DNA from 2 places in the Priestia sp. 10L35 genome. Region 1 is predicted to be linked to the other one. Evidence: a T-box and tRNA genes for the amino acid it is inferred to sense, from the RefSeq annotation. Region 1 holds a T-box; the other holds one or more tRNA genes.
What was found. A T-box is a leader RNA that pairs with one kind of tRNA and senses whether it is charged. The one in region 1 lies ahead of trpS (tryptophan--tRNA ligase), so its partner is inferred to be a tRNA-Trp.
Positions count from the first base shown of each region.

Region 2: it has a tRNA-Trp gene. The T-box ahead of trpS (tryptophan--tRNA ligase) is inferred to sense a tRNA for this amino acid. The anticodon was not compared.

Region 1 covers NZ_JBFTKA010000005.1:338,016-343,762, forward strand. Annotated here, with positions in the region: gene AC1DEF_RS19940 (ABC transporter permease) at 1-79, opposite strand, end outside; gene AC1DEF_RS19945 (ABC transporter permease) at 82-1,017, opposite strand; gene AC1DEF_RS19950 (peptide ABC transporter substrate-binding protein) at 1,115-2,761, opposite strand; T-box leader at 3,428-3,632, shown strand; gene trpS (tryptophan--tRNA ligase) at 3,709-4,698, shown strand; gene AC1DEF_RS19960 (YjbA family protein) at 4,728-5,477, opposite strand.
Region 2 covers NZ_JBFTKA010000002.1:561,773-567,519, forward strand. Annotated here, with positions in the region: gene AC1DEF_RS08815 (GerAB/ArcD/ProY family transporter) at 1-686, shown strand, start outside; gene AC1DEF_RS08820 (Na+/H+ antiporter NhaC family protein) at 884-2,284, opposite strand; tRNA gene AC1DEF_RS08825 (tRNA-Gly) at 2,499-2,570, opposite strand; tRNA gene AC1DEF_RS08830 (tRNA-Leu) at 2,590-2,671, opposite strand; tRNA gene AC1DEF_RS08835 (tRNA-Trp) at 2,698-2,771, opposite strand; gene AC1DEF_RS08840 (phospholipase D-like domain-containing protein) at 2,993-4,387, opposite strand; gene AC1DEF_RS08845 (hypothetical protein) at 4,697-4,966, opposite strand; gene AC1DEF_RS08850 (GerAB/ArcD/ProY family transporter) at 5,471-5,747, shown strand, end outside.

The sequences.
Region 1 (5,747 bases):
TTTCAATCTTTTCTGCCTGAGCGCGGTCAATCCCTGCTGTTTCAAACATTTCTTTAGGAATTTTTGGAAGTTGCTGCATAGTTACTCTCCTTTCTTAGCACCTGTAAGTTTAATTCGAGGGTCAATGAATCCGTATGCAATATCTACAAGCAAGATACAAAAAAGTAGTAAAATACTGTAGAACACCGTTACGCCCATAATCGTTGTATAATCTCGGTTTGAGATACTGAGTACAAAGTGTGAACCTAATCCCGGGATACCAAATATTTTTTCAATAACAAAGCTACCTGTTAAAATCCCTGCTACTAAAGGTCCCATATAGGATACGACTGGAAGCATCGCATTTCGCATGGCGTGCTTAACTGTAATCACGCCTCTGCTTAAACCTTTTGCTTTCGCTGTACGAATATAATCATTGCTTAATACTTCAAGCATACTCGAACGAGTTAATCGTGCGATAAACGCCATAGGGGTTGAAGCAAGCGCGAGAGCTGGTAACACCGTGTGTGCCCAAGATTCCCAGCGTGCAACCGGAAAAATTTGTAGTTTCATAGCCAGAACGTATTGTAATACCGCTGCCATGATAAAACTCGGAACTGAGATTCCTAGAACTGCAATAACCATCGCCGTGTAATCTTGCCACTTATTATGTTTTAAAGCAGCAATAACACCAAGTACTACACCAATAGCAATTGCTATTAAAATAGCTTCCATACCTAGCATGAATGAAACAGGGAATCCGCCGTTAATCAAATCATTTACCGTTTGGCCTTTATATTTGAAAGATGGACCAAAATCCCACTTTAAAATTGATGTTAAATAATCAAAGTACTGATGGTACCAAGGCTGGTCTAAACCGTAATACTGATTTAGATTTTTTTGAATTTCAGGGGGAAGCTGCTTTTCTGATGTGAATGGACCTCCTGGAACAGCACGCATTAAGAAAAAGGTCGCTGTTACGATCAGCCATAATGATAGAAACATATAAATAAGTCGTTTTCCTATATATTTGAACACCCTGACACACCTCCATATTTTTACAAAATTCGCGCACAAGAAAGAAAAGTATATGGAGCACCAGGCCCCATATACCCTTTGTCACAATTGATGTTACTTACTCAAAATGAGCCCACTTAATCTGAATGTCTCCAAGTCCAGACATCACAACATCTTTCAGCTGCTTGTCTTGTACCCAAGCGTTTGTGTAGAAGTAGATTGGTGCCACTGGCATTTCATCCATAAAGATACCTTCTGCTTTTTTCAACATTTCCAGACGTTTTTTAGGATCTGTTTCTTTTTGAGAGTCAATTAATAACTTTTTATATTCTGGGTTTTCCCAGTTTGTATCATTATTTCCGCCTTTTTTATCACGGAACAATTCTAAGAAGTTGATTGGATCGTTAAAATCTCCTAACCAGCCCATACGTCCAACTTGATAATCTCCTTGGTGTAACTTTTCAATGTAAACAGCCCACTCAGAGTTGTCTAACTGTACTTTAATGCCAAGGTTTTTCTTCCACATATCTTGAACAGCTTGTGCAATTTTTGCATGTTTTTCATCCGTGTTGTATGAAACCTTAATTGCTGGTAGTTCTGAAGCATCTTTAAGGCCCATTTCTTTCAAGCCTTTTTCTAAATATTCTTTTGCTTTTTTCACATCATTGTCTTTGAAGTAACCTTTTTTGTTATCTTCAAACATTGTTGGTGGTACAGCCGCCATCGCTGGAACTGAACCGTCTTTTGTAATTTGTTCTGTAATACCTTTACGATCAATTGCATAAGCTAATGCTTTACGAATGTTCACGTTGTCTAAAGGTTTTTGTTCTGTATTAAACTTGTACCAGTAAGTACCTGCAATCTCTTGAATGTTTAATGAACCGTCTTTCTTTAATTCAGGAAGTGCATCAGCTGGTAATTGACCAGTAGGCATACCCGCCCAGTCTAATTCACCGTTTTTGAACATTGAAAGTTCAGTGTTGTTATCATTGATCATGTACATTTCAACTTTTTTAAGTTTTACAGCATCTTTATCCCAATAGTTTTCATTAGGAACTAACTCGATTTTGTCATTATGTTTCCAAGCTTTAAGCTTGAAAGGACCGTTTGACGTATAGTTTTCGCCTGCATTTGTGTACCATTTTTCATTTGATTCAGCAATTTTCGTATTCACTGGGAAGTACGTATAGAAAGCTGTTAATTCTAAGAAATATGGCGTTGGGTTTTCTAATGTTACTTCAAGCGTTTTATCATCTGTTGCTTTAACCGCAACATCATCTAATGAACCTTTTCCTTCATTAGCAGCTTGTGCATTTTTAACATAGTATAATTGATATGCATATTGAGATTCGTTTTTAGGATCTAACGCCCATTTCCATGCATATTCGAAATCTTTTGCTGTTACAGGGTCACCATTTGACCATTTTGCATCGTCGCGAATTGTAAACGTATATTTAGTTTGATCATCGCTGACCTTCACATCTTTCGCCATTGCATTTTCAGGTTTTCCATCTTTACCGATACGAGTTAAACCCTCAAATGTTTGTAATAATACGTTTGATGACGTTGAATCATTAGCTAAGCCTGGGTTTAATGAAAAAGGCTCAGTTTTAATGTTTACGCGAAGCTCTTGCTCTTTTTTCTTTTCGCCGCCATCACTGCTAGCATTTTCACTGCCACCAGATTCTTTGTTAAATCCACATGCAGCTAAAAACAAGCTCATTACAAGCAGCAAACTGAAAAGAATCGACAACCTTTTCTTCATTGCGTGTTACCCCCTATTAAATTTTGTTTGTGTGGCAACCATATTTTTTTGATATGTACTAATTTCTTAATCCTCTTTCAATACAAAATAATCAGTTATTTTTTCACGTAGTAGAGCATTAAAGACCTCACTGCAAAATTATTCTTCTACTCTATGAAACTGTCATCAATTGTTTACATGCTGTAAATCCAATGTATGCGCTTAATATGTAGAAGACTCATTCATTACAAAATTCGCTAATTGAAACAAAACATTGTCTATTTTGTGTTTTCTGAAAAATTAAGAAATTGTAATACCTTTGTAAAAAATATGTTTGTTACGCCTATTATAAATATTTTAAAAATTTATTGCAATACTATTATTTAATGGTATTTTTTTGTCATGAGGGAAAAAACCTTATCTTATAAGGATTGTGCCTACTTGTCAGACTTCTAAAATCTTTTTTGTAGTATAGGTATTACGATAGTATTACAAGGCCATTAGAAATATTAAATAAAAGATTTTTACCAAATCCTCCACCAAATTTTCATTAAGAAATGCTTTAATTAAAAGGTTCTTGTCTTTTTTTGCCGCTGAAAAATTCCAGTAAATTGTCTTATAAAACTTTTTAGCGATAAGATGTTTAAATTCCTGCTTTTTCGCGTTATAATAACGAATAACTATATAATTAAAGCTGTGAAAAAGAGTAGTATGCAGAATTTTCATTTTCAGAGAGTTTGTGGCTGGTGAGAACAAACATTGAAACCTGCAGAATGGACTTTGGAGCTTTCAAGTGCAAAGCTTGAACGTTGACCTCAACGTTACATGAATAAAGATAGTTCACAATTATGTGTGCTAATTAGGGTGGCAACGCGGTCCATTCGCCCCTAGCTTATGCTAGGAGCGGATGGGCCTTTTTATGTTGTATCCGTAAATTAGCATCATATATGTGCAGATGAAAGGAAGATTTGATGAAAACAATTTTTTCAGGTATTCAACCAAGCGGTACAATCACTTTAGGTAACTACATTGGAGCGATGAAGCAATTTGTTGAACTTCAACATGACTATAACTGTCATTTTTGTATTGTAGATCAGCATGCAATTACAACGCCTCAAGATCGTTTAGCACTTCGTAAAAACATTCGAGGCCTTGCTGCTCTGTATGTAGCGGTAGGAATTGATCCAGCAAAATCGACTTTATTTATTCAATCGGAAGTGCCTGCCCACACAGAAGCGGGATGGATGTTACAGTGCGTAGCGTATATCGGTGAACTTGAACGTATGACTCAGTTTAAAGATAAGTCCGCTGGAAAAGAAGCAGTATCAGCAGGATTACTAACTTATCCTCCATTAATGGCAGCGGATATTCTTTTATACAACACCGATTTGGTTCCAGTTGGTGAAGATCAAAAGCAGCATTTAGAATTAACGCGTGACTTAGCTGAGCGCTTTAACAAAAAATACAATGATATCTTCACTATCCCTGAAGTACGTATTCCAAAAGTGGGCGCACGCGTCATGTCTCTTCAAGATCCTACGAAAAAAATGAGCAAGTCCGATCCAAACCAAAAAGCTTTCATTACGCTTTTAGATGACGCTAAAACAATTGAAAAGAAAATCAAAAGTGCCGTAACGGATTCAGAAGGTATTGTTCGCTACGATAAAGAAAATAAGCCAGGTATTTCAAACTTATTAAGTATTTATTCAATCCTAGCCAATAAATCGATCGAAGACATTGAAGCGATGTACGAAGGCAAAGGTTATGGTGACTTTAAAGCTGACACAGCCAAAGTGGTAGCTGAAGCACTCGCTCCAATTCAAGAAAGATATTATGAATTAGTTGATTCTAGCGAGCTAGATGATATTTTAGATCAAGGTGCCGATAAAGCAAATGCAACGGCTAATAAAATGCTTCGCAAAATGCGAAACGCAATGGGAATTGGCCGTAAACGTTAAAAAAAACGACTGCTATGCAGTCGTTTTTTTTAATTAACTTTTGGCTCTTGTTCAATTTCCCAAAGTTTTTCAAAGAAAGGTTGTCCTTTTACTAAGCGCTCGCATAATAATTTATGCTTCGGTGACCACCCTGACTTCGTTTCATCGTATAGCTGATTCCATACGTCTTGAAACGGCATCTCTTGAATGTCTTCGTACTTCGTTGGATTCCACTCTGTGTACCAGTAGCGGATTTGAGCAGTATTTTTTGTTGTATGTAGCTGATCAAGTGCCATAAATAACAGCTGTTTTAGCTGACGTTCTTTACGTGTTAGTCCTCTCATCGTTTCAGGAGACGGCGAAAGAATATGATGCTCTTTTTTATTCAGCTCGTCTTCACTGAACTTATATTCTAGCTCTTCTTGATCCGCAATCATCTCATAGACTAACTGTTCCTGTCTTGGAATTAAGCGGCTTTTTCGAATCGGAATATGATATCCCATCGTATCAATTGCTAAAATATTCGTTCCATCTGTAACAATAAAACAATATTCAACCTGCGTGCGTTCATGATTTTTCCGAATGTATGCTTTCTGATAGACATCTTGTAGTAGTTGTTGAGGTAGCTCGGAAAGATCATTTTCAATGTAATGAAATAAAAGCGGATTTACTTTTAATAACGGTGCTTGATCGAGCAGTTCTACACAATCGTCTTTTCTCCACTCATGGAAATGACACACATTATAACCGTTTTCTTCGCCTTCAAACCAATTAACCCATACATCATGAAGATATAGCATAATTTACCCCTCACTTACTATCTGTTTGTTATCCATCAGTATAGGCAGAGAAAGGAATTTTTATTCCAAATGATGTTATTTTTCTAAAAATTAATTGTAAAATGCCTTCGTTTTTGGCTATTATTCAAATGCACTTGTTTCGAAGCTCAGATATAACGCCAGTGCTAATGATTGCTAAAGGCTTCATGAGCTATATCCACCCCTATAAGCAGAAAAAAATCCGAGTTTCTTCTATAGTAATAGGTTTGTCAGGAGGTCTGACAAACCTAA
Region 2 (5,747 bases), on a different contig from region 1:
GATCAGGAGAGCTTCTGTTTATTTTCATGTATTTTCTAGCTGTTGCAGGCTTCATCTTAATTATTAGCTCAGGGCTAATTGATTTTAAGAACTTACAGCCGATATTAAAAGAAGGAATACTTCCTGTTGCCAAAGTTGCTTTAACTGAAACGCTATATTTCCCTTTCACAGAAGCTATTGTATTTACCATGCTTCTTCCTTATTTAAGCAACCCCAAAAAAGCAAGTGTCACCATGCTATGCGCAACGGGATTAAGCGGAATTAATTTAATTATTACGATGATCATTAACATTAGCGTGCTTGGGGTTGATTTGACGACAAGATCACAGTTCCCTCTTCTTAGTACTGTTCAAACGATTCAAGTAGCTGATTTTTTAGAGCGTCTCGATGTATTTTTTATGTTTGCTATGGTTATTGGGATTTATTTTAAAGTTAGCATCTTGTTTTATGCCTCTATCATAGGTACAGCTACTTTATTTAAAATTAAATCGCCTTCCCGTCTAGTGTATCCTTTAGGCATCATTGTGTTGTTTTTGTCGATTACAATCGCTAGTAATTTTCAAGAACATCTTTATGAAGGGCTACACGTAGCGAGATTTCTTTTACATATGCCTCTTTTTGCTATCGTACCTATACTGCTTTTGATTATCGCCTTTTTGAAAAATAGGAAGAAGCAGCACAGATAGTATATCTCTAATAAATAGAAAAAATAGCGTTAAAATTTTCGAGGTGATGTTCGTGTATATATGGTTTTATGATCATTTTGTTAATACCATCTTATTTCCGCTTACTTGTATCATGCTAGTGTGCGTCTCATTAGGACTGTATGCATACTTTAAGCTAAAAAAATAAAAAATTGATATTAGATGGCTATTTCCCTCATTCAAAACAAGAAAGATACAACAAGATAAAAAGCAACTGTTATTCCTGCTGCAATTAAAGCTGGCTTTAATTTATACTTGGCATATTCAATAACAGATAAATCTAATATTTTGGCGATGGTATTCGTATCGTCGCTTAAAGGCGAAGAAAACGCTCCAAATGAACCGCTTGCAAATACGGCACCGATAATCAGCGGCAAAGAAAGATCTGCAGAACTTGCAAGCGATACGCCAAGCGGCATTAAAATCCCCCACGTCCCCCAAGCAGACCCGATAAAGTAAGAAATAGCAGCCCCAAATACAAACATAAAAGGAGTGACAAACATTTGAGGAATCCACTTAGAATGTGCGGTCACGAAATTCGAAAACCCCAAGTCTTCTGTAACAGCGGATAATCCCCATACTACCGATAACAACAGGATAACGGACATTAAGTCATTGCCTCCTGTGATAAAACCATTAAGCAAATTCTGTAATGTAAAGCGCTGAAACAAGAAAAAAATGAGGGTAATTAACGTAGTCATAATTAAAGCTACTACCATCGCTTCTAGCACGTCTGCTTTAATAAATGCTTCAAAAAAGGTGTGACTCTTATGATGTCCACTCCACCATGTTAAAAGTAAGGTGAGTGAAATCACAACAAGTAAAGGCACTAACAGATTCCAAGGCTTAGAAGGCAAATCCTTCGATACGCAAGGGTGACAATCATGCCAATCTTTTTCGTCTTCTTCCTCAAGCTTCATAGGAACTGTAGATGTTGAATGATGAAAAAAGCTTAAATAAATCCCTACTAAAATAATCACAATCGAAAAGAAATTATATGGAATGCTTTGAATGAACAAAGAATAAGCGTCTTGTTTTATGCCTTGATGATCAATCGCCATTTGAATGATTGATACCATATATCCTACAAATGCCGTTGCCACGGGAATTAAGACGATAACAGGAGTAGCAGTTGTTTCAATAACAAACCCTAGCTCTGCTGTCGTCATTTTCACTTTTTTCAGCAGCACTCTCATGATGGGCGCGATTGTAACAAAGCGAAATGTGGGAGCACTGAATGTTCCAATGGTTGAAACATAGGTTAAAATAAGGGCTTTTTTTCTTGTATCAATTCTTTCTGCAGCAGTTTCCACAAACCCCTTAACTCCTCCAGCCATCTTAATCATTCCGATAAGCCCTGAAAAAGCGTATAAAAAGACAACGATTTCTATATTACTTTTGTTTCTAAGAGCTTGTACAATGTAGTGAAGTAGTTTTTCAACACCTCCGATAATCGAATGATCAATCAAATAAGCGCCTACTAGTAGGCCTAAAAACAACCCTGGCAGCACTTGTTTAGTGAAAATAGCTATTGGAATAACAATTAAAAACGGTATAATTGAAAACCAACTAGATTCCATAGGACTCTCCCCTATCTTAAAAACCATATTAGATGTCTTCACGTATCGTTCATTAGCTTTTAATGTAACCCCAATATTATGTGTATATTCACGAAAACAACACGTATAAGCAGTACTGCTTTAATAAAATATTTCTGATTAAAAACAGCATAATAAAACTCTTTATTTCTACAGCAAAAAAGCAGTTTGCACATGCAAACTGCTTTTGAAAAGAAGCGGAAGACGAGGTTCGAACTCGCGACCCCCACCTTGGCAAGGTGGTGTTCTACCACTGAACTACTTCCGCGCGTATATGAAAGTAAAGATGCGGGTGAAGGGACTTGAACCCCCACGTCATAAGACACTAGATCCTAAGTCTAGCGCGTCTGCCAATTCCGCCACACCCGCTTGTGAATTAAAAGGTAACTCCAAAATGGCAGGGGCAGTAGGAATCGAACCCACACTGACGGTTTTGGAGACCGTAGTTCTACCTTTAAACTATGCCCCTAGAAATGATTTCTTCAAAAGAACCTCGTTTATCAACGACGCTATATCATAATAAAACATATATGGAATTTCGTCAATAGGTCTTTTGATGAATCATAACTAGTACTAGGGGTTTCAAAAAAACTGTGAGGCATATCACAGTTTTTTACACATTCCCTTCACCAGCTGCAGTCCTCTTTAATCTCCTCTATTTGTTTTTAAAGACTCTGCTGTAACACAGTACTATACAAAATGTCTCCAAAATCGTGTAAAGACCGAAAGAATATGTAGGAGTGCAGATTTTACGGGAGGCACGTTTTTTTGAGAATCCGTATTAATATCCACAGGTTCTCCCTCATTCCCCACGAGCATACTGTGAGAAATTTTAGTTTCAATAGCTCCTGTTAACTGGGCTGCAAATTCTTCACTATCTATCATAACCATGGATTCAGTATTTAAAAATGCAGAGCGTGAATCTAAGTTAAAAGAACCAACTGCACTTAAACGCTGATCATAAACAACAGATTTCCCGTGAATTGAATAGGGCTTTTGATATTCATAAAGCTTCGAACCAGCTTTTATAACGCGATTTTTCACTCCCAAGTATGCAGAAAAAGCCATAGCATTTGGAGTGGATGTAATAGAATTAGTTAAAATAATTCTTTGCACTTTTGGTTTTACTTGCTTATCTATATACTGTTCCATTTCTTTTGTTGGTACGATATAAGGGCTTTGAACAACAATGGATTTTTCAGCTTGCTGGGAAAGCTTAATAAATGTTTTCCATATAAAAGGGCTTTTATTCATTCGTTGAATAGGATTTGTAATAAAAGAAATCTTTCTTGTAGGCATCGTTGCTTCTCTCCATACAATATAAGGATGGACAAAAGGTTCGTTTACTTTTTTGGCCTCTTCGTATTGATCTATCAATAATTTTTTTCCTGAAAGACCGCGAAATTGTTTAGTTTTCTTGGGCTTTGGAAAAGCTTTTCGTGTATACGGATGATTCCATAATTTTTCTATATACTTCTCCATTGAGAGAATGACACTATGACTTTCTTGCTTTGTGTTATAAATCAGTACATCACGGTCATAGACAAAATTTTTATTTGGTTGACTAGCCAAGTATTTATCTCCAATATTTCTTCCTCCAATAATACCTAATTGGCCATCGACTACTATTATTTTATCGTGAAGACGGTTATGCCATGTCCAAGGTTTAAAAATAGTAAAGGGCTCATAGTACTTTAATTCAATATTATTGTGGAAAGCTAGAGCATAAAGAACATTTTTCCTCTTGCCTTTTAACCCATGAGCGATCCCATCTAACAACAAGCGAATACGTATACCTCGGTCCGCAGCTTCGAACAAAGCGCCCATAAGTAAATCCGAAGAACGGCCTTTACCGATGGAAAAGTATGCAATATTAATTGTATGCCTCGCTTCTTGAATCATCTGCATCCGAACAAGCCCTGAAAAATAACCATTTTCTAAAAGCATAACTCGATCTGTGGATTCTTTCTTCCCGTAAAAATTCTCAGTATTCATTACTTTTAAGTCTTTTCCCTTGTGTAAAGGGACATAAAACAGTACCACTGCAGTTACGAATACATATATGAAGTACAATACGACAATCATTATTAGTATGTTTATTAGCATATTTCCTGTCACAATCCCTTTCCATTCTTATCGTTCTGTTTTTATTAGGATTCTTACTTTTTTAACTTCTATACCTTTTAAAATAAGAATGGAATGATGGATTATTTGTTACACCACTGTTGATTTCCGTGCCAGTCTTCGCCTTTCCCTCCAAACAACAGCTAGAAGCAATTATATACACGAAACCTACGTTTACACTACCAATAAAAAAAGCAGAAGTTCATTATCTTCTGCTTTTACAATTTATACTCTCTATTGTGAACCTGCCTAAGTAAAACAGCGGCTCTTTTATTGATTAAGGTCGTTCTCCATATCTTTTATATCTTGCTGAAACTCTGTTAAACGCTGACGCTGTGTTTCAGAAGCATTTTCAAGCGCATTTTCAATTTGCTGAGAGGCTTCATTCACTTCACCTATCGCTTGCTTCGCTTCATGGCCGTACGATGCATCATTTTTAGCTTCATTTGCCTGTTCATATGCATCTACTGCTTCTTTATGCCCCTGCTGTGCTGCTTGAAACGATTGTTGTTTATCTTTATTGTATGGGAATTTTTTCATCATAGTGCTCCTTTCCATTTGTTCACTCTTTAGTGTGGCATTTTTCTACTTATTCATACGACGCTTCAATAGGTTAAAGCTAAGTGTGTATTCCTCGTAACAACTCCCTAAACCATATAAGAGCCCTAGAAAATATCTTCTATTTCCTGAAATACTTTCTATATCTTACAAAAATGTATAATCACTTTCTTTAGCGGACATCATACGAATAGCTTATCTGAACGAAAAAATGTATTGGGGTTGACTGCATGCACTTGTTTCTTTCCTTTTTGATCATTCGTGCAGGGATTATATGGATGGAAATAAAAAGATTACCTCAACACTCTCATAAAAAGGAACGAAACATTTTTATTGTGTTCATGACAATCAGTATCATAATCACTCTTGCAAAAATCTTTCGGCTGCCTCTACCGAACCCTTCTGATTGGGTAAAAGTAATGTTTCAACCTTTAAGTCACTTATTATTCCGTTGGATCACTTAATTAGTGTATATGGCAAAAGGATGTGCTCATTTTGCTTAATGAAATCAATATTTCAGCTGCGCAGTTTCGCAAATTAGTAACTTTGTATAGCATCGGAAGCACAATTATTGTGGTACCTGCCGCTATTACAGCTGATGCTCATCAAGATGCCTGGATTCCCGCACTCTTCGGTGTTGCATTAGGAATTGGCTTAGTTTTGCTTTTTACCTCACTAGGAAAAATGTTTCCAACGCTTACGCTGATGGAAATGAACGAAAAAATTTTAGGCAAACTATTTGGAAAGATTGTTTCTGCTGTTT